Regions from separate parts of the Ensifer sp. D2-11 genome, predicted to be linked through region 3. Evidence: predicted binding sites of a transcription regulator. Region 3 holds the regulator's gene; each other region holds the start of a gene.
What was found. The regulator LexA, encoded in region 3, represses DNA repair genes until DNA is damaged. The targets are predictions, from matches to a motif close to TGTTCNNNNTGTGTTCNG.
Positions count from the first base shown of each region.

Region 1: a site for LexA is predicted at 4,603-4,620, ahead of M1D34_RS18850 (DUF763 domain-containing protein). Genes of this name have one in related genera too.
Region 2: a site for LexA is predicted at 6,326-6,343, ahead of M1D34_RS04380 (ATP-dependent helicase). Genes of this name have one in related genera too.

Region 1 is NZ_CP096434.1:340,976-351,083, reverse strand. Features, by position in the region: gene M1D34_RS18880 (UdgX family uracil-DNA binding protein) at 1-239, shown strand, start outside; gene M1D34_RS18875 (glutathione S-transferase) at 244-966, opposite strand; gene M1D34_RS18870 (cupin domain-containing protein) at 1,106-1,645, shown strand; gene M1D34_RS18865 (hypothetical protein) at 1,662-1,877, opposite strand; gene M1D34_RS18860 (hypothetical protein) at 2,019-2,354, shown strand; gene M1D34_RS18855 (hypothetical protein) at 2,852-3,121, opposite strand; gene M1D34_RS18850 (DUF763 domain-containing protein) at 3,245-4,522, opposite strand; gene M1D34_RS18845 (hypothetical protein) at 4,825-5,262, opposite strand; gene M1D34_RS18840 (carbohydrate ABC transporter permease) at 5,407-6,282, opposite strand; gene M1D34_RS18835 (carbohydrate ABC transporter permease) at 6,293-7,186, opposite strand; gene M1D34_RS18830 (ABC transporter ATP-binding protein) at 7,183-8,295, opposite strand; gene M1D34_RS18825 (ABC transporter substrate-binding protein) at 8,385-9,647, opposite strand; gene M1D34_RS18820 (carbohydrate kinase family protein) at 9,683-10,108, opposite strand, start outside.
Region 2 is NZ_CP096433.1:918,574-928,681, forward strand. Features, by position in the region: gene M1D34_RS04355 (hypothetical protein) at 1-267, shown strand, start outside; gene M1D34_RS04360 (CreA family protein) at 448-945, opposite strand; gene M1D34_RS04365 (GGDEF domain-containing protein) at 1,049-2,329, opposite strand; gene M1D34_RS04370 (phosphoribosyltransferase) at 2,452-3,162, shown strand; gene M1D34_RS04375 (GNAT family N-acetyltransferase) at 3,199-3,660, shown strand; gene M1D34_RS04380 (ATP-dependent helicase) at 3,710-6,283, opposite strand; gene M1D34_RS04385 (carboxymuconolactone decarboxylase family protein) at 6,409-6,819, opposite strand; gene M1D34_RS04390 (cyclase family protein) at 6,836-7,657, opposite strand; gene M1D34_RS04395 (efflux RND transporter periplasmic adaptor subunit) at 7,961-9,157, shown strand; gene M1D34_RS04400 (efflux RND transporter permease subunit) at 9,154-10,108, shown strand, end outside.
Region 3 is NZ_CP096433.1:1,492,133-1,502,240, reverse strand. Features, by position in the region: gene M1D34_RS07255 (DUF1254 domain-containing protein) at 1-775, shown strand, start outside; tRNA gene M1D34_RS07250 (tRNA-Ala) at 957-1,032, shown strand; gene M1D34_RS07245 (hypothetical protein) at 1,142-1,306, shown strand; gene lexA (transcriptional repressor LexA) at 1,531-2,247, shown strand; tRNA gene M1D34_RS07235 (tRNA-Cys) at 2,468-2,541, shown strand; gene M1D34_RS07230 (calcium-binding protein) at 2,586-3,665, opposite strand; gene M1D34_RS07225 (hypothetical protein) at 4,066-4,413, shown strand; gene M1D34_RS07220 (membrane protein) at 4,461-4,754, opposite strand; tRNA gene M1D34_RS07215 (tRNA-Asn) at 4,897-4,971, shown strand; gene M1D34_RS07210 (SMR family transporter) at 5,049-5,393, shown strand; gene M1D34_RS07205 (SMR family transporter) at 5,390-5,716, shown strand; gene M1D34_RS07200 (SDR family NAD(P)-dependent oxidoreductase) at 5,704-6,552, opposite strand; gene M1D34_RS07195 (cysteine synthase A) at 6,867-7,907, shown strand; gene M1D34_RS07190 (alanyl-tRNA editing protein) at 7,915-8,664, shown strand; gene sseA (3-mercaptopyruvate sulfurtransferase) at 8,862-9,725, shown strand; gene M1D34_RS07180 (GNAT family N-acetyltransferase) at 9,731-10,108, shown strand, end outside.

The DNA.
Region 1 (10,108 bases), on a different replicon from region 3:
GCGAGCTCCGCCCCGAAATCGTCGTCGCGCTCGGGGCAACGGCGCTGATGTCCCTGCTCGGGCGAAGCGTGGGTGTCACCAAAAACCGCGGCGAGCTTCTGACGGCCCCCGGGGGCTTCTCCGTGCTCGTGACCATCCACCCCTCCTATCTTCTGAGAATTCGAGGCAGATCCGACCCCGAAGCGGAACGCGCCCGGTTTGTCGGCGATCTCGCCAAGGTGGCCGCTCGCATCGGTTGACCGGTCAGGACTGCCGGTCGAGTTCCGGATAGTGGCGGAAGACGCAGGATTCGTTGAAGGCAAGCCGCCGCTCCGAGGCCATGTAGCTCAGAATTCTCGGCCGTGCACGAACGGCATCGTGCAAGGCGACCAGTCCGGGGATGTTTGTCTCATAGGCATCCATCGCCTTGGGAAAGGCATAGCGAAGTCCTTCGATCACCTGGAAAAGCGAAAGATCGACGTAGCTCAGCCGGTCCCCGACCATATGTTCCGGGCCCCTGGGATTCTGTGTGAGCACGCGTTCGAAATAGCCGAGAAACTTCGGCAGGCGCTCGGAGAGGAAATCGGCCGACCGCCTCAGCGCTTCAGGCTTCTGGTCCTCATAATAGAGCGACACGGCGATCGGATGGTGCGTGTCGTGAATCTCCGCGATGAAATCGGTGATCGTCAGCTGCAGGCCATTGGTGAAGGTTCGAAGCCCCTCGTCCTCGGCAACAAGGCCGAGCCTCGGCCCTAAATAAGAAAGTATGTTGGCGACGTGGCTTATGACGAGGTCGCCATCGACGAGGAACGGGGGAGCGAAGGGAGCTGCTGCTCCACCGGGCATCTTCATCAGCTTCAGCATCTCATTCGTGCCGCCCGGCTGGCGGGCAATGTCGACGTAATCCGCGCCGGCCTCCTCCAGCGCAAGGCGCACGAATTCACCGCGGCCGGGAATGCCGTCCCAGTAATAGAGCTTGTATGGCATGAAAGGTCCCCTTCTTTGCCAGAATCAATCTTGGTTCGCGGCCGAAGTCTTTCTGAGCACGATTGAAGGAAACATACAGCCGCGGAATTCGTTCCGGTTCGGCAGGGAACCAGAACATCCTGCGCCGAGGAGAATACCAATGAAAATCGAAGAGCTCATGTTCGCGGAAAGCGGCGGCGTACCGAACAACCCGCGCCTGCCGGTGCTGGTCTATCGTCAAGCGATCGACGTTACGGAAAATGGAGCCACACGGATAGAGGAACGCTTCCGGGCCAATGGTTGGCGCGGCCTGTGGCGCGACGGCGTCTTTGCCCATCACCATTACCATTGCGGTGCGCACGAGGTTCTCGGGATCGCGGAAGGCCGGGCACGGCTTATGATCGGAGGGCCGGACGGTCAGGAGATCGAGGTCGCAGCCGGCGACGTCATCCTCCTCCCCGCGGGTACGGGCCATCGCCGGAACGAGGCAAGCGTGGATTTCCTGGTCGTCGGCGGCTATCCGCCGGGTCAGGACGCCGGGATTCAGAGCGGCGTTGCGACCACGGACGACCGTAAGGCGATCGTCTCGGTCCCGCTGCCGAGCCTTGACCCCGTTCTCGGCGCCGAGGGACCTGCGGTCACGGTCTGGCAGTCCGCCATGCATACGGAGCGCGGTCTCGGCGAAGGACAGGGCCTCTGATCGCTCGCCGCAATCGTCAGCGCAGCCAGACGGGGAGATCGGCGGCCGAGCGGCAGCCCGCTGCCCGCTCTTTCAGTCCCAGCTTCTCCCAGGCGAATTTCTGGGCCGCGACCTGTGCCATTTCCTTGGTCTCGTAGATGTCCGGCAGGACATATGCCTTACGGCCACATGACAGGAGTGCCCTGTGACTCAAGAGATCGTAGTGAAGGTCGAGGTATTCTTCGGAATGCATGGAACCCTCCCAGGTGGCGAGAGGAAAACGGCGGCCGTCGCGGGAAGTTCCATGAAGCCCGCCGATTGCTGCGACGGGTAAGGGCCGCCGACGGAACATAGACGTCGCTTCAGAGTTGAAGACGCTTACGGGAGGTCAGTCATGAGCACGAACAAGCATGGAGAACCGCGCCCGGGGGCTGATGCGCGCCCGCTCGATCCTCCGAGCGTCGACGAGCCGATCGACGCATGGGAGCGAGATCGGAAGAGCGCGCCAGGGGTCGGAAACCAACTCGACGAACTGCGCGAGCGGATCGCCCGGCTTCAAGCCGAAATCGACACCATCGCAACCGAGACCCACACGGCCGTGGGCACCGTGCCCGGAGCCGACAGGCTCGAAACAGCGAGAGACGTGGTTGCCGAAAAGCGCGACGAGATCAAGCGCCTGACGGCGCGTCTCGAAGAGATCGAGCAGACGCTTGGCGGCAGCGCCGTCTAAGGCGTGTTGAGATTCGGATACCCGCCGCGGCTCGTTTGATCTCCTCATCCCTGTGCTCGTCACAGGGATCCAGCCAGACCAAGTCCTTGGGCTGAAAGAACGCTCCCGCGCCGCAGACGCGGCGCTGCTGGATCCCTGTGACGAGCACAGGGATGAGGGCGAGGAAAGATTGGAGTCCGGCACTCAAGGAATTCAAGCGCATCGCGCTATGATGAATCTCAAAAGGCCTTAGTTTGCTCGATCTAAAACACGGTCATCCACACGCCGCGCCAGAAAAGCGAATTCGGGTCATCGAGGCGTTCGCAATCGTCCGTCGCAGGCCTCCTGATCTTTGCAGATGCCGGCTTGGGGTCGTTTGCGGGAGGGACAGGGCGCCCTTCGCGCTCCGTCGCGGGCTCCGGTTTTTTGATCGTAAGCATCGCGAGATCCTTTCCGCCGTAAGGCGTTTCCGGCCTCAAGTGCTCCTTCCGCTTCCTTCTTCGAGTTCCTTCTTCGGTTCAGTGCCGGTGAATGAATTTACAGAAGCGGCTGGGTTGCCCGTCGTCAGTCATGTCCTGATGGAGGAAAGCGAGGTTCTCCTCGTCGAAGATCTTGAAGAATTCGTCCCAGGAAATTTTCTCCAGCGTGTCTTCCGGTTTGCCGAAATCCACGCGAAGGAGACCACCACCGTCTTCGGTCGCGCCCTTCACGCGCGCCGGCTGTCCTTTGCGGGCTTCTATCCAATTGCGGATTGTGTCGTGGTCGATCGTAGTCATCGCAGCGGTCATCGGAAACTCCATGAACTGGCATGCCGGCGGCGCCTCGAAGCGCCATCTTCAGCGGCAGGGAACGCGGTGTGCCCTCATCGCGCCCTAGCTGTGTAAATCGATCGAGCTGCTTATTGTTCCGCCTCAGCGCCGCGTGCGGTTGCTTGGCTCCGCCGCGGTTGCCTCGTCGTCGTGCGGTTCCAAGCCGAATATGCTGCGCCCGCCGAAACGCGCGGAGTCCCTGAATTCGCCCGCGACGATCTCCTTGAGGTCGGGGCCTGTGACGTAGCGCTCCAGCCGGCGCGACTGCTCGTCGAGCCGCTTCAGCGCCGCAAGCTCTTCCTCGCGCCCGAGGCGGCCCTTGCTGACCGCTGATTTCATGATCCTGATCGTCTCGTCATAGACTTTCAACGGTACCGGGAACGGATGGCGGTCCTTGCCGCCATGGGCGAGCGAAAAGCGGGCGGGGTCCGAGAACCTGCACGGCGTCCCGTGGACCACCTCCGCGACCATCGCCAGCGCCTTGACCGTCCGCGCGCCGACGCCTGGCACCAGCAGCAGGTCCTTGAAATCCTCCGGACCACGGTCGGCGGCGGCGGCGAAGTTGCCGTGAAGGCGCCGGAGATTGACGTCGCTTTCGCGCACGTCGTGATGGGCGGGCATGAAGAGATGCGGCAGCATCGGCTGTGCCGGCGCGGCCACAGGAGCCCCACGAGACTCGATCCGGGCGACCTCGCGCAGGAGCCCGTCGGGCCCGAGGGACTGGAGGAGATCGAGCTGCGCAGTCCGCGAGGCGGCGGCGCGGCGGTCGGCAAGATTGACGATCTCGCCCTGTTCTCTGCCTTCGATCGCGCTATGCGGCGCGTCGACGAAGCTTGTCAGGCCCTCCGAGAGCCAGTGATAGCGCCTCGCCTGCCGGCGGTCGCCGTTCATGCCCTGCTGGACGACCACCCACCTGGCATCGTCCGTGACGATGAAACCGTGCAGGTAGAGATCGAAGCCGTCCTGAACGGCGGCACTGTCGACCTTGGCGACGAGGCGGCTCGCTTCTGCCAATGCGCCGCCATCGAAACCGACGCGATCGCCAATCGACACGAGTTCGCCCGGCGTCTTGCGGGAGTGCTGGCCCCGGCCGCCGCAGACATGGATGCCCAGCTCGCCGGCAAGCGGGGTGAGACCACGTTTCAATGCACCGATGACGCTCGTGGTGATACCGGAGGAATGCCAGTCCATGCCCATGACGGCACCGAAGGACTGGAACCAGAACGGATGCGCAAGCCGCCTCAGAAACTCGTCGCGTCCGTAGTGATGAACGACCGCTTCGGTGACCAGCGCGCCGAGGCGCGTCATACGGTCGCCGAGCCATCGCGGCACGCGGCCGCCATGCAGCGGGAGATCCGCGTTGCCTGCTCTTTGAGCCATAGTTTTTCCGTTCGTCATCCCGGCCGACAGGGCGCGTCGGCCATCCGGCGCCGCGTCGATCCACTTAACATAGTGGAATTTGGAGCACGAAGCGAAAATCGCAAACATGAGGGCGCGTTGCACGCGACGAAAGCCTTGAGATCGAGTTGCGATCCTAAGACGACGACGCCGCGCATCGAAGGCAATCCGCCAGCCGGAGGCGATGGGAGCACCACAGTGCGAGCGCGATGAGCCTTCGCACTGCAGCCCGCCTCCTCCGGCGGCCGCCTTCGATCATGACCCTCCGATATGCCGTCGCCTGCCTAGCCGACGAACATCTGGCGCAACCGAGCAAACAGGCCTGGCTGTTTCTCTACAAGCATTGCGCGGATGTGGCGGGCGGCCGTCGATGCGCTGACCGTCGCGCCGAAATGGCAATAGCAGATGACCTTATGTAATTGCTCGTCGCTCAGCTCGAAGAACCGCCTGGCTTCACCGTAGCTGTCGTTCTCCATCCCGGCGGTCCGGAGGACCGGATCCTCGAAGGCGACGGAGATCGGCGAACCGTCGCCGCGCATGGCCGCGCGGACTCTCGCTGGCTGATACTCTGTCTCGTGCAGCGTCGAAAGGCGTCTGTGAGGATCACGTTCCAGGAGCTCCGCCCAACGCTCAAGGCGCTCCTTGCGCGATAACGTCCGTCGCGGCAGGTCCTGCTTGACCTCGGCGACGCCCTGTAACTGCTCGATTGCTTGGTGCTTCATTGCGACCTCCTACTCTAACGATAGTTGGTCCCCCAATTTCCACCTCGTAGGCCTGATCAGCGTGACTCCAACCGGTCGGGAAGTCCAATCACGAAAATAGATCATGCCAAATTTGGCGCATGACGTTGCCAGCGGCGGCGGTCGTCACCCCTTGACGGCGCCGGACGTCAACCCCGCGACGATCTTGCGCTGGAAGATCAGGACGAGAACGAGCAGCGGCAGCGTCACCGTGACGGACGCGGCCATGATCTGGCCAAACGGATATTCATAGCGGCTGCTGCCTGTCAGAAGGCCGATCGCTACCGGAACCGTCCGGTTCTCGTCGGTCAGGATAAAGGTGAGCGCAAAGAGGAATTCGTTCCATGCAAGGATGAACGACAGCAGACCGGTGCTGGCAATCGCAGGCCCCATCAGCGGCAGCAGCACGTGGGTGAGGATGCGCAGGCGCGAACAGCCGTCGATGAGCGCAGCCTCCTCCAATTCGTTCGGCAGGTCACGGATGAAGCTCGTCAGGATCCATGTCGTAAAGGGCAAAGTGAGAATGAGATAGGAGACGATCAGCGCCGACGGCCGATTGTAGAGCCCGAGCCATCCGATCACCTCGAACATTCCCGAAAGCACCACCACTTGCGGAAAGACCGAGATCATGAGAACGGCGATCAGAACGATGCGGCCCGGCGGGAAATGCAGGCGGCCGAGCGCGTAAGCCGCAAGAATGCCGATGACGAGGGAGATCGCCGTACTGACAAGCGCGACCACGCCAGAATTGACGAGCGCGCCCATGAATACCGGATTGTCGAACAATTGCCTGTAGTTGCTGAAATCGAGCGCCGGCAGCAGAGTGAACTGGTAAAGCGCCTGCCCCGTCTTGGTCGAGGAGACGATCGCCCAGTAATAGGGAAACAGCATGTAGACGAGGACGGCCGCCACGCCGGCATAGAGTCCGGCCGTCTTTACGCGGCGCAAGGTCCGGTAAGTCGCGTTCGAATAGCGCCTCGTGGTGGCTGCGCTCACCGTCATCGATACCCCCTCAGCCTGTCGCCCGATCGAGGCGCAAAAGCCCGACGATGACGATGGCGATCAGTCCGATGATCATGAACACCCAGGTGGAAGCAGCGGCTCCAAGGCCGAGGTCCTGAAAGCTGATGAGCTGGTCGCGCGCATAGATCGACATCGTCATCGTGTTTTCGTTGTTGGCCGCAAGCACGTAGCTCAGATCGAACATGCGGAGCGCGTCGAGCGTGCGGAAGAGTATCGCGACACCGATCGCCGGCGTCGCGAGCGGCAAGGTTATGGACCAGAAGCGTTTCCAGTGCGGCACGCCGGAAACGTCGGCTGCCTCGTAGATTTCCTCGGGGATCAGTTGCAGGCCGGCGAGAATGAGGAGCACCATGAACGGCGTCGTCACCCAAACATCGATGAAGATCACCGTCCCGAGAATCAGCGAAGGATCGGCTGTCCAGGCGACGCCCTTTTCGACGAGTCCCAACGCGACCAGGAGCTTGTTGATCAGGCCGAACTGATCGTTGAGCATCCATTCCCATATCCTGGCCGAGACGACCATCGGCATCGCCCAGGGAATGAGGATCGCCGCCCGCACGATGCCGCGGCCGAGAAAAGCGCGGTGCAGGAGCAAGGCGATCGCAAGTCCGAGAAGCGTCTCCAACCCGACGGATACGAGCGTGAAGACGAGCGTGTTCCTGACCGCGCCCCAGAACACCGGATCTTCGGCAACTTCCACGAAGTTGTCGAAACCCACGAATCCGTAGTCCGAAGGGGCGTCGAGATAAGCGTCGGTGAAGGAGAAGAAAATGCTGCGGGCGAGCGGCCATATCGCCACGGCGACAAGCGTCAGCAGCAACGGGAGCAGGAATATCCATGCGGTGCGGCGTTGCTGCCGCTCCATCCGCCGGGCGGCGTTCACGACGAGGCTCCAAGGGCCAATGGAACGCTCGCGCGGTGATCGATGCGCCGGCCATCCTCTCCGAAGAGGTAGAGACTTTCCGGTTGCCAGCTCAGGCCGACGGGGTCGCCGGGGCCGATTTGCGGTGGGCTTCCCGTCGAACGAACCGTCCAGACCAGCGTCTCGGTGAGCCGCACATAGCAGGCATATTCATAGCCGAGGTCCTCCATGCGCTCGAAGGTTCCGCGGATCGCACCTTTCGTTTCGGCACCGACAAGCTTCAAAGCCTCCGGCCGCAAGCCGATTTCCGCAGGCCTTCCTTCGGCCGCGACGTACTCTGCGGCGTAGGCGAAGCCGCCAGCCCCCCTCAGAACCGTTGCGGCGGGGCCGGTCGCTTCGAGCGGGGCGAAATTCATTCTAGGGCTGCCGAGGAAGCCGGCAACGAAGCGATTTTCCGGCCGGTCGTAAAGCTCGCGCGGCCGCCCCACCTGCTCGATCTGCCCGTGGTTGAGAATGACGATCCGGTCGGCGAGCGTCATCGCTTCCGTCTGGTCGTGGGTGACATAGATCATCGTCGTCTTGACGTCGGCGTGCAGCTTGGCGATCTCGAAGCGCATTTCCATGCGCAGGTCCGCGTCGAGATTGGAAAGCGGCTCGTCGAAGAGGAAGACTTCCGGTTGGCCGACCAGCGCACGGCCGATCGCCACGCGTTGCCGCTGACCGCCGGAAAGCTGGCGCGGCCGACGCTCGAGCAGGTGACCTATCTTCAGCATATCCGCGACCCTGGCGACACGGCGACGGATTTCATCCTTGCCGAGCCGCGCCGTTTCCAGCGCAAATCCGATGTTTCGCGCCACATTCATATGCGGGTAGAGCGCGTATGACTGGAAGACGAAGGCAAGTCCACGTTTGGACGCCGGCACGTCCGTCACCTGGTCGCCGCCGATAAACACGTCGCCGCCGGAAACCGGCACGAGGCCGGCGATCAGTCGCAGAAGCGTCGACTTTCCGCAACCGGATGGGCCGACGAAGACGACGAACTCCCCGTCCTCGATCTCGAGATCGATGGAGCGGATCACGTCATAGGTGCCGAAGGTCTTGCTGACATTCTTCAGGGAGACCGAAGCCATTCCATTTCCTTCCAGGCCTTTCGCGGCAGCGCGTCCGACGCAGCCGGGTCGATGAGGCGCCCCCGGCCGAGCCGAGGGCGCCGCTCTCGTCATTTCGCCTTCACGTCGCGCTCGAGGCGGCGCTCGAGGTCGGCGAGTTCCTTGGCGACATCGTCCTTGCCGGAGATGATGTCGTGAACGGCCCGGTAGAAGGTGCGGGAAACACGGTTATAGTTCTTGCCTGTCGCAGCCGACGGACGTGCGACCGATTCCTCGAAGGCGGTCTTCGCCATGCCGAGGAACGGGATCTTCGCCAGCACATCGGCGTCCTCGTAGAGCGCCTCGACGGTCGGATTGTAGCCGCCTTCGATCGCGCGCATCTTCTGGTCTTCCGCGCCGACCATATAGCGCAGCAGCTCCGCGGCAAGCTCCGGCTTCTTGGAATATTTGGAAACGCCGAGATAGGCCGTACCGAGCGCGCCGCTCGACTTCTGCCCTTCCGCACCGACGGGAAGCGCGCTCACTCCGACCTTGCCGACGAGCTTGCCACCCTCGGCCTGCGACGTTCCCCAGACATAGGGCCAGTTGCGGTGGAAGACGGCATTGCCGCTCTCGAAGAGGGCGCGTGAGTTTTCCTCGTCATAGTTCAAGACCCCCTCGGGCGAGATCGTACCGATCCAGCCGCGGGCACGGGTGAGCGCCGCCTCCGTCTGCGGATTGTTGATCGTCACCTCTCCGTCGTCGGAAAGAATGGTGCCGCCGCCGGCGGAAGCGATCCACTCCAGAGCATCGCAGGTCAGGCCCTCATAGCTCCTGCCCTGCCAGGAATAGCCCCAGATGTCCGGGCTGCCTGCCTTACGCTCCGCCTCCTGGATCTCCTTGGCAGTCGCCGTCAGTTCGTCCCAGGTCTGCGGCGGCTGCTTGCCGTATTTCTCCAGAAGGTCCTTGCGGTAGAACATGAGGCCCGTATCGATGTAGAAGGGCATCGACAGGAGCTTGCCGTCGAGGCGCGCCGCATCCGCGGCAGAGGCGAAATGCGCCGTCACCTCGTTCTCGGGTACGAGAGAGGTCAGATCGAGGAGATGATCCTTGAACATGCCGAGCCAGATGACGTCGATATAGAGGACGTCCATGTCGGACGACTGGGCCGCGAACAATTGCTGATAGATCGGAATGGCGTCGTCGAGGTTCTGCGGCATCCGGTTGAGCTTCACCTCGTGCCCGGTGTCTTTCGTCCATTTCTGGACGGCCTTCTCGCACAGTTCGTAGTCGGTCGCCGAACAGAACATCGACACGGTGTCCGCCTTTGCCGGAAAGGCCGATGCGACGGCAAAAACGGTCATGCCTGCGAGTGTTTTCAACATATGCTTCATGTTCGTTCCCTCATTTGTTCTCTTGTGAACGCAAGCTATATCGCGGCCTCCCGCCGCCGATATTTCGTCAGATCCTCTTTGAAGGGCAGGTTGCGGCCGCCATATCCCGTCACCGCCAGCGAGCCGCAGATCACGCCGAGCTCGATCGCGCCGCCGATGTCGGGCTCGGTCAGAAGCCCGTGAACGAAGCCGGCGTTGAAACAGTCGCCTGCGCCCGTCGTATCGAAGACCTCGACGGCAAGCGCCGGCACACGGGTCGTCCGGCCCTTGGAGGAAGCAATCGCTCCATCCGCTCCGCACTTGACCACGACGGTCGGGCAGAAGCGGGCGATCGACGATAGCGCACGCTCCACTTCCTCCTCGTCCGTCAGCGCCTTCGCTTCCGATGCGTTCGGCAGAAAGACGTCGATCAGTCCCAGCATCTCCTCCATTCCGGGGGTCGAGAGACGATAGTCGACATG
Region 2 (10,108 bases), 570 kb from region 3:
TTTGTCCTGTCGTCCGCCTTGGTCGGTGCCGCGGTGCCAGCCTTTGCGGACAGCTATTATCAGGGCCTCGACCCGAACCACCCTCCGGGAACCCAGAACCAGGTGCGCATGCCGGCGTCGCGTAACCTGCCTCCGTCTTCGGTCGACCCGACTGCAACGGGGAGTATCGACGGGGGCCGTATGATGTCTCCAAGCGGTACCTACCAGGAGAGATACGACCCGGGTGAGGGCGACTACTATCGGGGCATTGTGCCGCCTAAACCGTAAGGCGCGAAATCAGCTACTGCATGTTTCCTCGAGGCGCACCAGCTCAAGAGACGATGTATGCGGCGTAAAATGCGGCAGACCTTAGTCTCGCAGGAAGCGCGCACTGTAGCTCGGAAGGGGAGTGCGGAAAACCCGTACTCCCCTTCCGGCCGTCTTGATCTGCTGCGTTCGCCGGATCGATTATTCCGGCCGCCCATTCTTCCAGGTGACCGATTGGCCATAGAGCGGGACCGTGGTGATCGACATCTTGGCCGATCCGTCGGTCAACTGCCTCGAATGCGCCAGATAGATCAGCGTGTCGTTGGCCTTGTCGTAGATGCGGGTCACCAGCAGGTTCTTCCAGATGAGAGACAGTCCGGAACGGAAGACTTCCTCTCCCTCCTTCGACAGGTCGATATCATCGATGGCGATGGGGCCGGTCTGGCGGCAGGCGATGGAGTTGTTCGACGGATCCTCGAACCAGTTGCCGTTCTTCAGGCGGTCGATGACGCTGCGATCGAAATAGGTGACGTGGCAGGTAACCCCGGTCACCTTCGGGTCGCTTACGGCATCGATCTTGATGTCGTTGCCGAGCCAGTCGACCCCGACCTGGCCAACGGTTTCGGCGTGGACCGGCGAAACCGCTGCGGCCGAGACGGTGAGGCCGGCGACAAGCAAGGCACGGATGCGGCGCAACATGAGTATCCTCCAATGAACTGCACCGTTCAGATAGGCAGCGGATGCTGCAATGCAAGCACCGGCCGTCAGACCCGGCGATATGCAGGATCCATCGTGCGAGAAGTCACGCCGAGTGGCGCAGTTCCGACCGTGCAGCACGGGCTTCGCGCAATTGCGCGGCGGCTGCCGCAAGGGCGCGGGCGCTGGCGTCGATGCGGCGATCCCTTGCTACCGAGCAACGGTCGCGACCATCCGCCTTTGAGTCGTAGAGAGCAAGGTCGGCGCGTATCATCACGTCGGTAATCGTTTCGCCCGCAATGGCGGCGGCGATCCCGATGCTCACGGTCAGACGGATGCGCTGATGCGAGCGGCCGGCCGGCGTCTCACGCACCACGCGGCAGATATCCTCAGCAAGCGCCCTTGCCTGATCTTCCGTGTGGTCCGGCAGGACGATGCCGAATTCCTCGCCACCGATCCGTCCGAGGACGCCCCGTCCGGCGAGGAAAGCCGAGACGGTATCGGCAAAATGCGCGAGCGCCATGTCGCCGCAGGCGTGCCCATACTGATCGTTGATTTGTTTGAAGAAATCGAGGTCGAGCAGCAGGAAGGCAGCCGGCTCCTGGCGTGCCACGCACTCGGCGAAGATCCGCTCGCCCTCTTCCATGAGCGTCCCGCGTGACAGCGCACCGGTCAAGCCGTCGCGTGCGATGATGGCCCTCAATCCGGCGATGACCCGGGCCTGCATCGTGAGGATCAAGGCCAGGAAGAGGAGGGGAAGGCACAGCACCCGCATGGTGACGAGCAGGAAATCGAACAGGCTCGAGGCGGGCGAGCCCGGCGGTCCCGGCAAGACGTGCGCCGATGGGCCGAGGGCATGGGCAAGGGCGGTGAAAACCACGGCGGCGGAGCCGACGACAACGACCTGGATCGCCGGCTTTTCGCCCGGCCAGCGGTCGGCTGCGGCCAGACCAAGGACGAGAAGTAGAGCTGCGACAACGCCCGCAACGACGATCATGCCGGCGGCCGGGCTGTCGTGGCCGCCGAGAGCGATGATGAAGCCGAGCACGCCGCTCGAGAACGCGAGCACCAGACAAAGCGAGGCCGGAATCGACAATGCGAGGAACCGGCGGAGGCCCTGGAGGACGAAGAAGAGGGCAACGGCGAGACCCGCATAGCCGAACATTGCGGCGACCGGCGCCTGCAACGCCGCCGCAACCGTCAAGGCGCCTGCCGACGCTGCCGAGAGCGCGCAACTGGCGGAGAACTCCCGAACACCGGCAACCGGCCGCAGAGAGAGGAGAACGGGTAGCATGGCAAGAAGTGCGATGACCGGTATGGCGGAGAGAAAGCTCATTTCGAAACGGCCTGTCGTGCTAAAATAAAGTGCGGCTTGCGTTTCAGCCATTATGCGAGGCCATTGGTAACGATGGCGCATTAACGAAAGCTGGCGAAAATCGCTGCAATTTGAGCGATCACTCTCTCCATAGTTGTGGCGATCGGTCGCAGAGCTTTTCAGGGAGCGGTGTCATGGCCCAGGAAGGCATATCCTTTGCAGACATACCCTTTGCAGACAGGGCCGATGCGGGTCGAAGGCTTGCTCGCGTCATCGAAGCGCATCTCACCGAGAAAGCGGACTTCGCCGACCCGCTCGTGATGGCATTGCCGCGCGGCGGCGTACCGGTCGCCTTCGAGGTGGCAAGAACTCTCGGCGCGTCCCTCGAGCTCCTCATCGTTCGCAAGATCGGCGCACCGGGTCATCCCGAATTCGGTCTCGGAGCGCTGGTCGACAGCGACGAACCGCAAGTCGTGCTCAATGCCGAGGCAATGCGTATCGTGAATCCTTCCGAGAAGTACGTCCAGGCGGAGACCGAGCGGCAAAGGCTCGAACTCGCGCGACGCCGCGTCCTCTATCTGGGCGACCAGGCGCGAATTTCTCCAAGCGGTCGCAATGTCATCATTGTCGACGACGGCATTGCCACGGGCGGAACGGCCAAAGCTGCGGCGAAAGCCCTGCGGCAGGCAGGTGCCGCGGCACTAATGCTCGCCGTGCCGGTCGCCCCGAAGAGCGCGATCGCAAGCCTGGGGGACGACGTGGACCGGCTCGTCTGTCTCGCCAGCCCCACCCCTTTCCATGCCGTCAGCATCTATTACGACGATTTCGAGCAGACCACGGATGCCGAGGTGATCGCGCTGTTGAGGCAGGCGAGGGGCGGTGACACAGGCTTCGGGCAAAGATAGTTGTAATGCGCCTGAACTTGCGAACGAGGATTGAGAATGTCCGACTATCTTGCCATACGCCCGGTAACGCGCCTCGACTATGAGCAGTGGCTGCCGCTTTGGGACGGCTACAACGCCTTTTACGGCCGAGCCGGCGAAACCGCGCTCCATCCCGACATCACCCGGATGACCTGGTCCCGCTTCTTCGATGCCTATGAGCCGATGCATGCGCTGGTCGCCGAAAGCGAGGGGCGGCTCATCGGACTGACGCACTACATTTTTCACCGCAGCACGACGTCGATCCAGCCGAATTGCTATCTGCAGGACCTTTTCACCGATGAGGCCGCCCGCGGCAAGGGAGTCGGCCGGGCGCTCATCAACGGAGTCTACGAAGCGGCGAAACGCGTGGGGTCGCCGCGTGTCTATTGGCTGACCCACGAGACCAACGACACGGCGATGCAGCTCTACGACAAGGTGGCCGAGAAGTCGGGCTTCGTTATGTATCGAAAGATGTTTTGAGGCCGACAAGGTAGAGCGGAAAACCGCTGCACGGTTTTCCCGGAAGTGCTCACACCCGTTCTACGAACCCATCCAGCACGCGCTTCTGCCCGGCGCGGTCGAAATCGATCGTCAGCTTGTTGCCCTCGATCGCCGCGATGTTGCCGTTGCCGAACTTGATGTGGAAGACCCGGTCGCCGACATTGAAGCGGGAGGGCTCGGCGCTCGTCGACTTGGCGACGAGCTCGCCTTCGATGGTGCGGGTGCGGGGGCCCGATTCGCCGTAACCGATGCGTTCGATGGCGTGGCCGGAGCGGGTGCCCCAGTTGTCTCGGGTGGCCTCCGACCGGTGCTGCTGGGCGCGTTTCCAGCCGGGCGTCTGGTAATTGTTCTCGAAGGGATCGGCCTTGTCGAAGCGCGACTGGCCGTAACCGCCGCGACCGTAACCGCCATAGGAGACCTCCTGTTCGGCCACTTCCACATGAGCGATCGGCAACTCGTCGAGGAAGCGCGAGGGAAGCGTCGATTGCCAGAGGCCGTGGATGCGGCGGTTCGAAACGAACCAGATATGACAGCGGCGCTTGGCACGGGTGATGCCGACATAGGCGAGGCGGCGCTCCTCCTCCAGACCTGCGCGGCCGCCTTCATCCAGGGCGCGCTGATGCGGGAAGAGCCCTTCCTCCCACCCCGGCAGGAAGACGGTGTCGAATTCCAGCCCCTTGGCCGAATGCAGCGTCATGATGGAGACGGCATCCATATTCTCGTTCTGCTCGGCGTCCATCACCAGCGCGACGTGCTCGAGAAAGCCGCGCATGGACTCGAAGGCTTCCATCGAACGAATGAGCTCCTTCAGGTTTTCGAGGCGCCCGGGCGCTTCCGCCGATTTGTCGGCCTGCCACATGGCGGTATAGCCGCTCTCGTCGAGGATCCGCTCTGCAAGTTCGGTGTGCGGCGTCGTTTCGAGCAATGTCTGCCAGCGGCGGAAATCGGCGACGACGTCGAAGAGGCCCTTGCGAGCCTTCGGCTTCAATTCGTCCGTCTCGACGATGTCGCTTGCCGCGGCTAGCATCGGGATGTCGCGGGCCCGGGCATAGTCGTGCAGGGTGCGGACGGTCGTCTCGCCGAGGCCGCGCTTCGGCGTGTTGACGATCCGCTCGAAGGCGAGGTCGTCGGCGGGCTGGCAGACGAGGCGGAAATAGGCCATGGCATCGCGGATTTCGAGCCGCTCATAGAAGCGAGGGCCGCCGATGACGCGATAGTTGAGGCCGAGCGTGACGAAGCGGTCTTCGAATTCGCGCATCTGGAAAGAGGCGCGCACGAGGATCGATATGTCGTTCAGATTGTGCTTCTTGCGCTGGAGCTGCTCGATCTCTTCGCCGATCGCGCGAGCCTCCTCCTCGGAGTCCCAGGCGGCATGAACATGCACCTTCTCGTCGTCGGGATTCGTGCGCTCGGTAAAGAGCGTCTTGCCGAGCCGGCCCTCGTTATGGGCAATCAGATGCGCCGCCGCGCCGAGGATATGCTCGGTCGAGCGGTAGTTGCGCTCCAGCTTGATGACCTTGGCGCCGGGGAAATCCTTCTCGAAGCGGAGAATGTTGTCCACCTCGGCGCCGCGCCAGCCGTAGATCGACTGGTCGTCGTCGCCGACGCAGCAGATGTTGACGGTGGGTTGCCCCTCACCCCGGCCCTCTCCCCGTTCTGACGGGGAGAGGGGGGATTGCGAACGCGCCGCTTGTCCCTTCTCCCCGTCGGACGGGGAGAAGGTGGCCGGCAGGCCGGATGAGGGGCGATTTCGCGACGCTTGCGTCTGCTGGGCCAGCAGCCTCAGCCACATATATTGCGCCGTGTTGGTGTCCTGGTACTCGTCGACGAGGATGTAACGGAACTTGGCGTGATACTCCTTCAGCACGTCCGGATTGGCGCGGAACATGCGGATCGGATGCAGCAGCAGGTCGCCGAAATCGCAGGCATTCAGGGTCAGCAGCCGGTTCTGGTAGGCGGCATAGAGCTCGCGGCCCTTGCCGTTGGCAAAGGCGCGGGCATCGCCTTCCGGGATTTGCGACGGGTCCAGGCCCTTGTTCTTCCAGGTGTCGATCATGCCGGCGAACTGCTTGGCCGGCCAGCGCTTGTCGTCGAGGCCCTCCGCCTGGATGAGCTGCTTGATGAGGCGAACGACGTCGTCGGTGTCGAGGATGGTGAAGTCGGACCGCAGACCCACCAGCTCGGCATGGCGGCGGAGGAGCTTGACCCCGATCGAGTGGAAGGTGCCGAGCCAGGGCATGCCTTCGACGGCGTGGCCGACGAGCACGCCGATGCGCTCCTTCATTTCCCGCGCCGCCTTGTTGGTGAAGGTGACGGCGAGGATCTGCGAGGGATAGGCGCGGCCGGTCGAAAGGATATGGGCGATCCGCGTCGTCAGAACGCGCGTCTTGCCGGTGCCGGCGCCGGCGAGCACGAGTACCGGACCTTCCAGCGCCTCGACTGCCTCCCGTTGCTCCGGATTGAGCCCGGAGACGTAGTCCGGTCGCTGGGCCTTGTCGCGGGCGGCCATGGCGCGCGCGGCGATGCCGCCGCCGGCGGCCGCGGGTTTCCGCGGCGCGGGCTCCTCGTCGAAAAAGGGAATATCGTCAAAACCTTTGGTCATGCGGCCCAATGTAGTGATTCGGGACCGAAAGGCCAGAAAGGATGTTCTTCTTTTATTCCGGAACCTTCGCCCACCCGGGCATGCCTGTGGAAAGACTGGTGTTTTCAGGCCGGCATGCCGAGTTTTTATGTTCTGCCGGACGCGTCGAACACCGGATCGACCGGCACCTGCAGGGCCGTCGCGAGCTGGTTGGTCTTGGCGGCAAGCGAAATGACGCGCAGGAGATCCGCGTGCTCGGCGTCCGTCATTCCCTTGGCCCTGGCGGCGGCGGTATGGGAATGAATGCAGTAGCCGCAGCCATTGGTCACGGAAACGGCGATATAGAGCATCTCCTTCACCAGTGGGTCGAGCGGCGAAGGCGTCGCCATCACCGCCTTGACCTCCGCCCAGGTCCGCTCCAGCAGGCCGGGGTCGAAGGCGAGCCAGAGCCACATATTGTTGATGAAGTCCGATTTCCGGGTCGCGCGGATGTCGTCGAAGACGGCCTTGACGCGTGGGTCGGATTCGGGACCGGATGGCGGCGCAACAGTGCTCATGCTTGCTCCATGCGTTTCAAACGAGAGCGAAGACGCGGGCCGGGCCGCCGGTGCCGCCGCGGTGCTTGGGCGCGCCGAGGACCAGCGTCGCGCCCTTCGCCGGCAGCTTGTCGAGATTGGCGGCCGCCTCGAGCCCCCAGCGGCCTTCCGGCAGCCAGGCGTAGTGGGCGGCGAAATCGGGTGAGATGCCGTGGTCGAGCGAGAGCGTATCGACGGCAATGCCGGCTGCCCTCGTGTCCTCGATCAGGAACTTGGCTGCTTCGACGTGAAAGCCGGGGAAATGCATCTTTCCAGCCGTGTCGGCATTGCGGAACTTGTCGCTGCCGAGATGATCCGACCAGCCCGACAGCATGGCGACGCAGGCGTTCTCGGGAATGTCCCCGTTGGCGGCGATCCACGCTTTGATGTCGTCCGGCGTCAGCTGCGCATCCGGATCGGCGGCCGCCTTCTCGCGGATGTCGACGACGCAGAGCGGCACGATCAGCTTGTCGAGGGGCAGCTCCGCCACCGAAAGGCCGTCGGCGGAGAAGTGCAGCGGCGCGTCGACATGAGTACCGGTGTGCTCGTTCACCCGAAGTTCGAACAGGTTGAACTTGTGTTCGGCATACTTGAACTTCTGCTCCCGGAAGAATTGCTGCTGGCCGAAGAAGGTCGGAAACTCCTCATGAAGTTCATGGGTGAGATCGGTGACGCTGCCGTGGCCGGCGGCAAGCGCCGGAGGTACGATTCCCATGCCGGCGGCGGCAATGCCTGCCGTACCGACCGCGGCCGCACGGAGCAAACCGCGCCGCGACACCATCCGCTGCTTGACCGATTCGATGACGCATGCATCGCACATTGCCGTCTCCCTTCGTGTCGAGAGCCGGCCCGAAACAGCCGCCGGCGACGAACAGAATAACCGAGCCACGCAAGCTGTAAACATGCCGCCGCCTCACCGCCGGCGTGTGCGTTTCAGGACGGGCGCAAGCGCCATCATGCCGCCACCAAAATCGCTTTTGTTACAATTGCGTAATGATGCCATTCCGAGATTGCCCGGACGTCTGCAAACAACGATAATCAGCGCAAATCGGAACGTTCCATCGGGTGCGCGCCTCGTTGGAGCGCGCTTTTCTTTTGGAGAGCTTTTCTTTTGGAGACATGAATGCGCTTTTGGAATCAGCTCGCGATCAGCGTCGTCGTCCTCGCCGTCGGGGGCGCCGCGTGGGTGCGTCTTGCGCCCGGAGCGGGTGAGACCTTGGCCGCGATCGGGGTTTCGCAACCGTTGATCGATGCCTTGTCGGGACCGCAGGGCGGCGAAGGGGCAAGGGGCGGTTCGGGCGATAGCGAGCGCGGGCAGGGTCGACGCAGCGGCTTCGCGGAAGCACCCCTGGTCGTCGTCAAGCCGGCCGAGCGCGCCGTCGTCAACGACAGGCTGAACGCGATCGGCAACGGCGAAGCGATCCGCTCGGTTACCGTGACGCCGACCGCAACGGGAAATCTCACCGAAATACTGGTGAAGTCGGGCGACAGGATCACGGAAGGCCAGGTTATCGCGCGCCTCGACAGCGACGACCAGATGATCGCTGCCGAGCAGGCGCGGCTGACGCGCGACAGTGCCCGGGAGAAGGTCGAGCGCTACCGCAATCTCAGCACCGCGCGCGCAGTGACGGCCGTTGAGGTGCGTGACTCCGAAATCGCGTTGCAGGCGGCCGAACTGGCGCTGAAAACGGCCGAGCTCGACCTGAAGCGTCGCGATATCGTGGCGCCCTCCAAGGGGGTGGTCGGGATCATCACCGTCAATATAGGAGATTACGTCACGACCTCGACTCCGATTGCCGTCGTGGACGACCGGTCGCAGATCCTCGTCGATTTCTGGGTGCCCGAGCGCTTCGCCGGCAAGATCTCCGTCGATCAGCCGGTGACCGCGAGCGCGATCGCGCAGCCGGGACGTGCACTTCAGGGCGTCGTTCACGCGATAGACAACCGCCTCGACCCGGAGAGCCGGACGCTCCGGGTCCGGGCGCGACTCGAGAATCCGGATGACATGCTGCGCGCCGGCATGTCCTTCTCCGTCACCGTGGCATTCGACGGCGACCGATATCCCACCGTCGACCCGCTGGCCATCCAGTGGAGCTCCGAAGGCTCCTTTATCTGGCGGGTCAAAGGCGACAAAAGCGAGCGCGTGCCGATCAAGATCATCCAGCGCAATCCCGACAAGGTGCTTGTCGATGCGGAACTCGCCGAGGGCGACCGCGTCGTGACCGAGGGCGTGCAGCGGCTTCGCGACGGCGGCGTGGTGCGCATCGCCGGCGAGCCTGCGGCCGAGGCCGAGCAGAAGGTCGCGGGAGACGCTCAATGAATATCGGTATGGGAGGCCATCAACCGGGTGGAGGGCAGGGCGGAAAGACGGGTTTCACCGCGCTTTTCATCCGCCGGCCGATCTTCGCCCTGGTCGTCAACACATTGATCGTCGTGGCTGGTCTTGCCGCCTGGAATGGCGTCGAGATCCGCGAACTGCCGCAGGTCGACCAGCCGGTGGTCTCGGTCACGACCGAGTTCGACGGCGCCTCGCCGGAGACGATCGACCGTGAAGTGACCTCGGTCATCGAAGGTGCCGTCTCGCGCGTGCAGGGCATCAAGGGCATTTCGTCGTCCTCTTCGTTCGGGCGCAGCCGGGTCACGCTCGAATTCTCCGACACGACCGATATCGGCCAGGCAGCCAACGACGTTCGCGATGCGCTCGGCCGGATCACCGGCCAATTGCCTGATGATGCCGACGAGCCGCGCATCGTGAAGGCGGATTCCGACAGCCAGCCGATCATGCGCCTGGCATTGACCTCCGACACGATGAGCATGGACGACATGACGCTGCTCGTCGAGAACGAGATCAGCGACCGGCTGGCGGCGGTCGAAGGCGTTGCCGACGTCACCGTCTACGGCGATCAGGAGAAGATTTTCCGTATCGACCTCAACCAGGCGAAGCTCGCCGGACGCGGCGTCACCGTGGCCAATCTTCGCGAGGCGCTTTCCGACGCCTCCTACGATGTGCCTGCGGGCTCGCTGACGAGCGCAAGTCAGGACATATCCGTTCGGGCGACGGCCGATCTTCAGACGCCCGAGCAATTCGAAAACCTCATGCTCGGCAACAATGTCCGGCTTCGCGACGTGGCGACCGTGACCCTCGGCCCGGATACGGGCACCTCGGCGCTGCGCTCCAACGGCCGCGAGGGTATCGGCCTCGGCATCATCCGTCAGGCCCAGTCGAACACGGTCGATATTTCCGAAGGCATGCGCAGCGTTGTGGACGCGA
Region 3 (10,108 bases):
CGACGGAGAGATGAAGACGATCGAATGGGCCAAGGTCCCGGACATTCCCGGACCGGCATCGTCTGGCGAGGAAACCAAATGGGTGGTTCCGGATAAGTTCTTCGATCAGTTCGGCGAGGTTCTCGACACTGTCGATCCGTTGCCGGGCGAGGAGGCTCTCTACGGCCAATTCCGCCTGCTGCTCGATGCAGCGTCCAAGGACCCCGAACTGAAAAAGGTGCTGGTTGCGACCGCGGTCGAGACCGAAGACAAGGTCATCCAGCCGTTCTTCCAGTGGAAGCACAACGGACGTCCGGCCGGGAACGGATGGAACCGTTCGACCAACAATGCGCAGTTCGGCGTCGACTATTTCAACCGGACCGGAACGGCAAAATCGAACATGTTCGACAACCGGCCGAACGAGACGCAATATTTCTACACCGACCACGACGGCGCGGGCGGAGAACTCAGCGGCAGCGGCAGCTATGCAATCACCTTCCCGGCCGGGCAGGAGCCGCCGGTCAACGGCTTCTGGTCATTGACCCTGTACAACGACAAGCATCTCTTCCACGCGAACGACCTCAAACGCTACTCACTCGGCACCAAGAACAAGAACCTAAAGCGCAACTCCGACGGTTCGCTTACCCTCTACGCAGGCGCGAAGTCGCCTGGGGGCGACAAGGAAAACAACTGGCTGCCCGCGCCGGACGGGAAGTTCTCGCTCTACATCCGCGCCTATTGGGGCAAAGAGGCAATTCTCGATGGCTCTTGGCAGCCGCCCGCGATCGCTCAATAGCCAGTGCTGAAAGCCGATAGTGGCGTTGTGTGTTCGTGATCTTGCACTCCGCCCTATCTGCCGGCCGGCGGGCACCGACGCGGCTTGCAGTTGTCAGTCTCATCTTTGTATTGCGATGCATTCGGCAAGTGGAATGCACTGGCGCGGTCGGCCGAAAACTCTTATACAATCGTTGACCAGTGGGGTCGTAGCTCAGTTGGGAGAGCGCCGCAATCGCACTGCGGAGGTCGAGGGTTCGACTCCCTTCGGCTCCACCATCCACCAGTCCTCCCTGCCGGCTCGCTGCTTGCCAAAAAAGCTGATTTGAGAGAAAGTTTTAGTCTGACCCGTTCGAGGTCTGGGCAACTCCCGCGAGTGGAGAAAAACATGCCTGTTAAATCTTTCGTGGCAGCCGTAATTTTTTCCCTCTTCGCCCTTTCGGGGTGCGCCAGCACAGGCTCGACCAACACGACCTACACCCAGTGGTACGGGCCTTATCCCGAGCCTGAATTCGACGTTCTTACGCCGGGCGGACTGCGCCTTGCCTATTAGCATTGCATAGGCGACCGACTGCGCCGCCCGCCGTAAGCCCAAAACATGCGAGAGCGTATCGGCCCCTGCCCCGAATTCCGAGCGATCGCCATCGACACGCCGGATCGCGGGGCGGATCGGCATTCAACAGCAAGCGAAATTCACGGAATTTTAGGCACTTGCGGAACACATATGGAACAGATAGGTTCTGTTCTTGATTTGTTTCGCGATTCTGGAGTGACGCCATGCTGACCCGCAAGCAACAGGAATTGCTTCTGTTCATTCACGAACGAATGAAGGAATCCGGGGTCCCGCCGTCCTTCGACGAGATGAAGGACGCCTTGGACCTTGCGTCCAAATCGGGCATCCACCGTTTGATCACCGCACTCGAAGAGCGTGGGTTCATTCGCCGGCTACCTAATCGCGCCCGGGCCCTCGAAGTCATCAAGCTGCCGGAGGCCTATGCGGGCGCTTCGCAGGTCCGCCGCGGCTTTTCGCCGAGCGTGATCGAAGGCAGTCTGGGCAAGCCTGCTGCGCCGCCCCCCGCACCGAAACCGGCGCCGCCGGCCGAGGCCGCATCGGTCGCCGTTCCGGTCATGGGCCGCATTGCCGCCGGTGTGCCGATTTCGGCAATCCAGAACAATATGCACGATATATCCGTACCGGTTGAAATGATCGGCAGCGGCGAGCACTACGCTCTCGAGATCAAGGGCGATTCGATGATCGAGGCCGGCATCCTCGATGGCGATACGGTGATCATCCGGAACGGAAGCACCGCCAGCCCCGGGGATATCGTCGTCGCGCTGATCGACGACGAGGAAGCAACCCTGAAGCGATTCCGTCGCAAGGGCGCCTCTATTGCGCTGGAGGCCGCCAATCCGGCTTACGAAACACGCATATTCGGTCCGGACCGGGTCAAGATCCAAGGCAGGCTCGTCGGCCTCATCCGGCGCTATCATTAGAGCTTCCTGACCAGGTGCGCAGCCGCTTCCTACGAAAGTACGCAATTTCAAAGCGCTGACGTGGGAGTATTGCGCCTTGGGACGCTATGACCACGCCCGGTCATAGAACGGAAGACACATTTATACAGAATAAAAAAGTCCCTATTCCAAATGTACCCTCTTGCGGATTGCGGTCAATCATTCTAAATCCGCGCCACGATTTGAAAACGCAAATCGTAGAGGCCTCGTGGCGGAGTGGTGACGCAGAGGACTGCAAATCCTTGTACGCCGGTTCAATTCCGGCCGAGGCCTCCAAAAGCCACACCTGATCAGCTTTGTTACCGACAAACTTCCCCTCGTCAGACGAGGGCGAAATCCGCATTCGCAAAGACGAAGTTGGCAGCGCTGAGGTCGGCAGCGTGGATGCCGATCAGAGTGACCTGATCGACCGTGCCATTCAGCTGCAGGACAGCGTTCCCGTCAGCATCGTCGCCGATGTTGGACAGAAAATCGGCGAAGTCGTCGTAGCCATAGCCGGCGATTTGGATGATGTCCTTGTCCAATTCGAAGTCGAAGATCTCATCCCGCCCACTGTTCCGCGCAAACAGGAACTGATCGGCACCGGTCTCGACCGCGAAGGCTGCGGTAAGTCGGCCATCGCCCCAGAGCTGATCGTTACCGGCGCCGCCAATCAAGAGGTCGTCCCCACCCGCGGTGTCCACGCCGACCTCTGCATCGCCATACAGGACATCGTCGCCTTTGCCTCCGTCGAGCAGGTCGTTGCCGCCACTGCCGCCACGTGAGAAAAGAACATCTCCAACAAGAAAGTCGTTGCCAGAACCACCATAGAGGTGGTCGTCGCCGCCGATGCCGGATTCCACGACGCCCTGGTCGAGGCCATCTCCGTAGAGTTTGTCATGGCCCTCTCCGCCCTGGAGCCGATCGTTCCCGCCAACGAAAAAATCGCCGAGGGAGAAAGCGTCGCCCGAGAGAATATCGTCTCCGGCGCCGCCGTCGAGCCAGTCGTCGCCACCACGTCCTCTGAGGCAATTGTAGCCATCGCCGTAGAGTGTATCGTTGCCTTTGCCGCCCGAGAGACGATCGTTCCCTCCGGCGACGATCGCGGAGTCACTCACATCGATCGAGAAGGCATCGCCGTACAGCGTGTCGTCGCCGGCGCCGCCGTCGAGCTGGTCGTCGCCACCACGCCCCTGATCGGAGATCGCCCAAGCGTCGCCGAAGAGCGTGTCGTCGCCTCCGTGCCCGTCAAGGCTGTCGCGGCCACCCTGCCCCGAAGACAGGAAGCCGCCGATTTCGAAGACTCCCAGGCTATTGTCGGTCGTGAATGGGTCTCCGAAGACAATGTCCGGATCGTTCGTGCCGAAGATGTGGTTGTCGAGCCCGAGCCAAGGGGCGATGCCACCGATCAGATGCGCCATTTTTCTCTCCACAGTGCTGCAAAGCAGGTGATGCTCGTCTTGGGGACCCGGACGGCCTTGGGGGCGTCGATCTCGTCCGGCCTCGTCGGAGTGACGAGCGGGCTAACGCTTTGAAAATACGCCCTTCCGCACGGAAAACCGTCCACACTTTTCCTGAAAGTGCTCTAATGTTGCCGAACGCGATGTTCCTGTCCATTGACCACTTCGGATTAACTACAGGTTGTACTTTCCGGTGAAGTTCCGCGTCCGGATGCTGAAAGACGGAAGAGGTTGCCCACGCTCCGGACGACGTCCACGAAGAGAGATACCCGGAGGACCATGTGGTCTCGTGATCGGCGGTTGTGCTATAGCGTCCCGTCGGCCGGCCTCATCGGGAGGGCGGCACTCGCAGCGCGATGTGATGGATATTCCTTGGGGCTACATTCAGCGCCACTTCGATTGGCTCGGGCATGTGGCCGAGGGCGTCTGTATTGCAGCAGTCGTCGCCCTGCTGTTCATGGTGATTGCACCGAGAAGGTTGGCGCTGATCATCGGCCTCGCCTTCGCCATCGGACACTTTCACGGCCGCGAAAAACGTGATTTCGAGATCAGCGCAAAGCTGCCGCCGCCTCACCTAGAGGGTTATGAAATGTGGAGGTGGAGTTGGGATCAGGCGACCGACTTCTGGCCGGTCGCTTTGGTCCTCGCCTGCGTCATTGTCGCCCTCCTGCCCAAACGGCGTCGAAAGCCGGGCAATTCCGACGACTAACATGCGCTGCATCCGCATGCTGGTGGACTCTTCGCGAGGTCCACCTCTCAGGACTTGCCGGACGAGTTCGGCTTGCTCCGCCATCGGGCCCACCATACGGCCAGCTTGCGCCGCCGTCGGCGCATCGAGGGAATGTCGTGCGAAAGCACGAGCAGGCCCAGAGGAACCATCCAGAAGCCCAAGATCGGTAGAAAACCGAGCACACCGCCGAAGACGAGCAGAACGCCGATGAGGACGCGCAATGCCGGCGAATTGGGCAGGCTCATCCGCCATTTGCCAAGCACGATCTCACGCGTCTTGGGATCGATGCCAAAATGCTTCTTCTTGCCTTCGGTCGCCATCACTCTTCTTTCGTACCAATGACCCCACAGTTGGTGCCTTCTCCACAGGGCGGCAACCGCCTACCGTCATTTTTTTTGAAAAACCGCTTGGCAAATCGGAAAAGCATTTGTATTAGCAGCCTCACTTCTGCGGCGCAGATGATCCCTGGTAGCTCAGCGGTAGAGCACTCGACTGTTAATCGATAGGTCGCCGGTTCGAATCCGGCCCGGGGAGCCAGTTTCGAAAGAGCCATTCGCGGCAAAGCCCGAATGGCTCTTTTCATTTTGTCGGGCTGATTTCTCGTAGGTTTCCTCATGCGTCTTGCATGGCTTTTCCTGGTCCTCGCGATCGCGACCGAGGTCGTCGGCCTGACCGTGATGAAGGCGGCATCCGGCTCCGGCTCCTATTGGGGGCATGTGGTCATGTATGCCTCGATCGCGCTCTCCTACGTCTTCCTGGCACGAGCGGTGAAGACCATTCCGGTTGGCGTCGCCTATGCCGTCTGGGAAGGATCCGGCGTCGCCGTGATAACGCTCGTCTCTGTTTTCGTTTTCGGCCATGCGCTCTCCGGCCGCGAGATGCTGGGCCTCGCGATGGCTGTTGCGGGAATACTTCTCCTCAATGCCGGCAGGAGCGATGCGGAGGAAGCCGCCGCATGAGCGCGTCGGGTCTCTCCTTCGCATTCGCGATCGCCGCCGGCGTGCTCGATGTGGCGGCGAATCTCGCCTCGACGAAGTCGAACGGCTTTGCCCGCCGCGGCTGGGGTGCCCTTTCGATCGTCTTGGTGCTTGCGGCGTTCGCGCTGCTGGCGGAAGCGATCAAGGATATGGACCTGGCGGTCGCCTATGCCCTTCTCGGCGCAACCGGAATCTTCGGTACGGCCATCTGCGGCCGCCTTTTCTTCGGCCAGAGGCTGAAACCGGTCGGCTGGCTTGGACTGTCACTGATTTTCGGCGCGGTGCTGGTGCTTCATACCGCCTGACGCGGCTGTCCGTCGGAGCCTGAGCGCTTGTTCTTTGGAACCGCAGCCACGGCTGCCCTTCCCGGTACCAGCCGGTCGAGAAGCGCGAAATAAAGCCCATAGGGCAGGATACGCAGCAATTTGACCAGGTACGTAAATCGTTTGGGGAAGGTGATCTCGAAACGCGAAGACTTCAGGCCGGCGCATATCCGGTCTGCCGCCTCCTGCGTGCTCACCAGCGCGGGTCTCGGGAAACCGCCTTTCGGTGCAGCCTGCGTATCCACGAATCCGGGACAGATGACTTGCAAGCGGATGCCGATGCGATCGAGGTCGAATTTCAGGCTCTCCGCCATGTTGATGAGCGCCGCCTTGCTCGCACCGTAGGCGGCGCTCATCGGCAAGCCGCCATAGCCGGCCACCGACGACATGATCGCGATCTGTCCATGCCCCTTGGTCTTCATATGCTCGACAAGCGGTACGAGACAGTTGACGACGCCGTTGAGATTGACGGCGAAGCTCCTGTCGAAGGGCTCCCGACGCAGGTCGTCGCCACGGACCGGGAGGGCGACGCCGGCGTTGAGGACGGCGAGTGCCACCTGCCCGTGCTCGTATTCGATTTTGGCCAGCAGCCGCTCCATGTCCTTCGGATCGGTGACGTCTCCATCGAGAACGATCATCCGCCCCGGTCCGGCCGCCTGGTGCTGAAGGTCTACCAGCTTCTCGTGACTTCGCGCCGTGACGACCACGGAATAGCCTTCCTCGGCCAATCGAAGCGCCACGGCGCGACCGATGCCGGAACTTGCACCGGTGATCCATGCCAATCCATGTTCGGGGCGGGCGGTGAATACAGCTGTCATCTTTTCCTCGCTCGTCGACGGGGGTTCTCACCGGGGCCGCCGCATAAGCGGTCGGTCCCTATACCTCTCCGGACGGCAAGCGCCTGCCCCGCAATCTCCGCTTCCCGCCCGTCGATTGACGGCAGAGACGTTTTTTGCCCGGGACAGGAAAGCTGCGAAACGCTATTCCTTGCCTGTAGGACAGACTGAGCCGAAAACACGCCAATATTTCGGCGATCCTGCCCATGAAACCAAATGTTCATCGGCTTGCCGTCGACCGAGGTTAGTGCTTGGCTAATGCCGGCATCCGTTCCGTCCAGCGCGAGGTTTTCAATATGCCTGTTCTTCCGTCCGTGCTCGAAGCAATCGGCAATACGCCGCTGATCCGGCTCAAGGCCGTGTCCGAAGCGACCGGCTGCAACATTCTCGGCAAAGCGGAGTTCCTCAATCCCGGGCAGTCCGTAAAGGACCGGGCAGCGCTCTGGATCATCCGCCAGGCCGAAAAGGCCGGCCAGTTGCGGCCGGGCGGCGTGATTGTCGAAGGTACGGCCGGCAATACGGGGATCGGCCTTGCCGTTGTCGGCAGCGCACTTGGATACCGCACCGTCATCGTCATTCCCGAAACCCAGAGCCAGGAAAAGAAGGACGCGCTGCGCCTGCTTGGGGCCGAACTGGTCGAAGTTCCGGCTGTGCCTTACAGGAATCCCAACAACTACGTGAAGATCTCCGGCCGGTTGGCGGCCCAACTCGCCGAAACCGAGCCGAACGGCGCCATCTGGGCGAACCAGTTCGACAATGTCGCCAACCGGCAAGCGCATGTCGAGACGACCGCGCCTGAAATCTGGCTCGACACCGACGGCAAGGTCGACGGCTTCATCTGCGCCGTCGGCTCCGGCGGCACGCTTGCCGGCGTGGCGGAAGGATTGCGCGCCCGCAATGCGGCGATCAAGATCGGCATCGCCGACCCTGAGGGGGCCGCACTCTACAATTTTTATGCCCATGGCGAACTCAAGTCGAGCGGCAGCTCGATCACCGAAGGCATCGGTCAGGGCCGAATCACCGCCAACCTCGAAGACTTCACGCCGGACTTCGCCTACCAGATTCCGGATGCGGAAGCGGTGCCCTACGTCTTCGATCTCATCGAAAAGGAAGGCATTTGCGTCGGCGGCTCGACCGGCATCAACATCGCCGGCGCCGTGCGGCTTGCCCGGGACCTCGGGCCGGGACACACGATCGTGACGATCCTCTGCGACTATGGTAACCGCTATCAGTCGAAGCTCTTCAATCCGGACTTCCTGACCTCCAAGGGGCTGCCGGTTCCGGACTGGCTGAAGACCACTTCGAACATAGCAGTGCCATACGAACCCGCTGGATAGGATTGCCATGACCGGAACCGTCACCGCCCTCTTTCGAGACGATTTTTACCTCTCGACCTGCGAAGCACGCGTGACGGCAATCCTGGAAGGCGGCGGCATCGAGCTCGATCAGACCTGCTTTTATGCGACATCCGGCGGGCAGCCGGGTGACACGGGTTTCCTCGAGCGCGAAGACGGCAGCCGCATCGACATCGTCGAAACACGGCATGGCGCGAACAAGGACGTCATCGTTCACATGTCCGCCGATGGCGCGCCCGTGCCGGCGGTCGGCGAGAAGCTGGTGCTGCACATCGACTGGCCGCGCCGCTACCGGCTGATGCGCATGCACACGGCCTGCCATCTGCTGTCGGTCGTCTGCCCCTTCCCGATCACCGGCGCAGCCGTGGGAGAGGAGGAAAGCCGCGTGGACTTCGACATGAGCGAAACGATCGACAAGGACGAGGTCACGGCAGGGCTGATGAAACTCGTCGAAGAGAACCATCCGGTCTACGTGCAGTGGATCACCGACGAGGAGCTGGCCGCCAATCCGGGCATCGTCAAGTCGAAGAATGTCCGCCCGCCGATGGGCCTTGGCCGGGTCAGTCTCGTCTGCATCGGCGAGAATTCATCGATCGACAGCCAGCCCTGCGGCGGAACGCATGTTTCCGAGACGCAGGAAGTGGGTGCGATCCACATTGCCAAGATCGAGAAGAAGGGCAAGGAAAACAGGCGCTTCCGTATACGCTTCGCGACGCCCGAAGACGGGGTTGCGGTCTAGCGCCCGTTGGGATTCAGTGCCGGTTGCGCGGCCTAGGAACCGTGCCGGAGGACAGCAATCTCTCCTCCCGTCATCCCTGTGACAAGCACAGGGATGAGGGAATCAAACAAGTCGCGGCGGGTATCCTGAATCTCAACAGGCCTTAGCGCGGGCAGCGAACTGTTCTTTTACATCAGCAAGCCAGTGGAGTGACGACGATGAATGGTGAGAACGAAAACAAGAGCCGCTTTGTCGTTTCTGCGGATTGGCTTGAACAGCGCCTCGATGATCCGTCGGTCAAGATAATCGATGCCGCCTGGTATCTGCCGGCGCAGAACCGCGACGCGAAAGCCGAATACGCCGCCGCGCACATTCCCGGGACGGTCTTCTTCGACCAGGACGCGATCGCCGATCGGACGAGCGCGCTGCCGCACACCCTGCCCTCTCCCGAGGCATTCTCCGAGGCCGTGGGCGCAATGGGAATCAGCGAGAACGACACGATCGTCGTCTACGATGGCCCGGGGATCTTCACCGCCCCGAGGGTCTGGTGGATGTTCCGAATCATGGGCGCCGAGAACGTCTTCGTTCTCGATGGCGGGATGGACGGCTGGAAAGCGGACGGCCGGCCAACGACGACCGAGGTTGCGAAACCCAGCCCGCAGGCTTTCAACGCAGTCTTCAACCCGAACGCGGTCACCTCGTTCGAGCGCATGAGGGATGTGGTCGAGCATCGGCTCTCTCAGATTGCCGATGCGCGCAGCGCCGGGCGCTTCGCCGGCGAGGAACCGGAGCCGCGGGCGGGCATGCGGTCGGGCCATATGCCAGGTGCAAGGAGCCTGCCCTCGGGCGTATTCTCCGACAAGGGCAGGTTCAAGGATCTCGATGCGCTGCGCCGAACTTTTGAGGATGCCGGCATCGACCTGACGAAGCCGGTCGTCACGAGCTGCGGCTCCGGCATAACCGCCGCCATCATCACGCTTGCGCTTCAATCCTTGGGACATAAGGACAATACGCTTTATGATGGCTCCTGGTCGGAATGGGGTAGCCGGCCGGATACCCCGGTTGCAATTGGTAAAGAGTGAGAGCCATGCCAAGGTCGAAGCCTGCCGCGATCACGGCGCACGTGACCGAACTCGAGATGACATCGCCGCCGAAGCAAAGCCTGCCGATGCCGATCAACATCCACACGGCGATCCTGCGCGTCTCGGACATTCCGCTTGCCTACTACCGCTTTCTCTATCTGCGTGTCGGAAAGCGCTGGCACTGGGCGGAGCGCCTGCGCATGAGCGACGACGATCTGTCGGCTATTCTCCACGACAAGCGAACGACGGTCATGGTGCTTTACGTGGACGGTGCGCCGGCCGGTTTCTTCGAATTCCAGCAACTGGACGATGACGTCATCGACCTCACCCATTTCGGGCTCATGGAGCACGCGCTCGGCCTGGGACTCGGCAAGTGGTTCTTG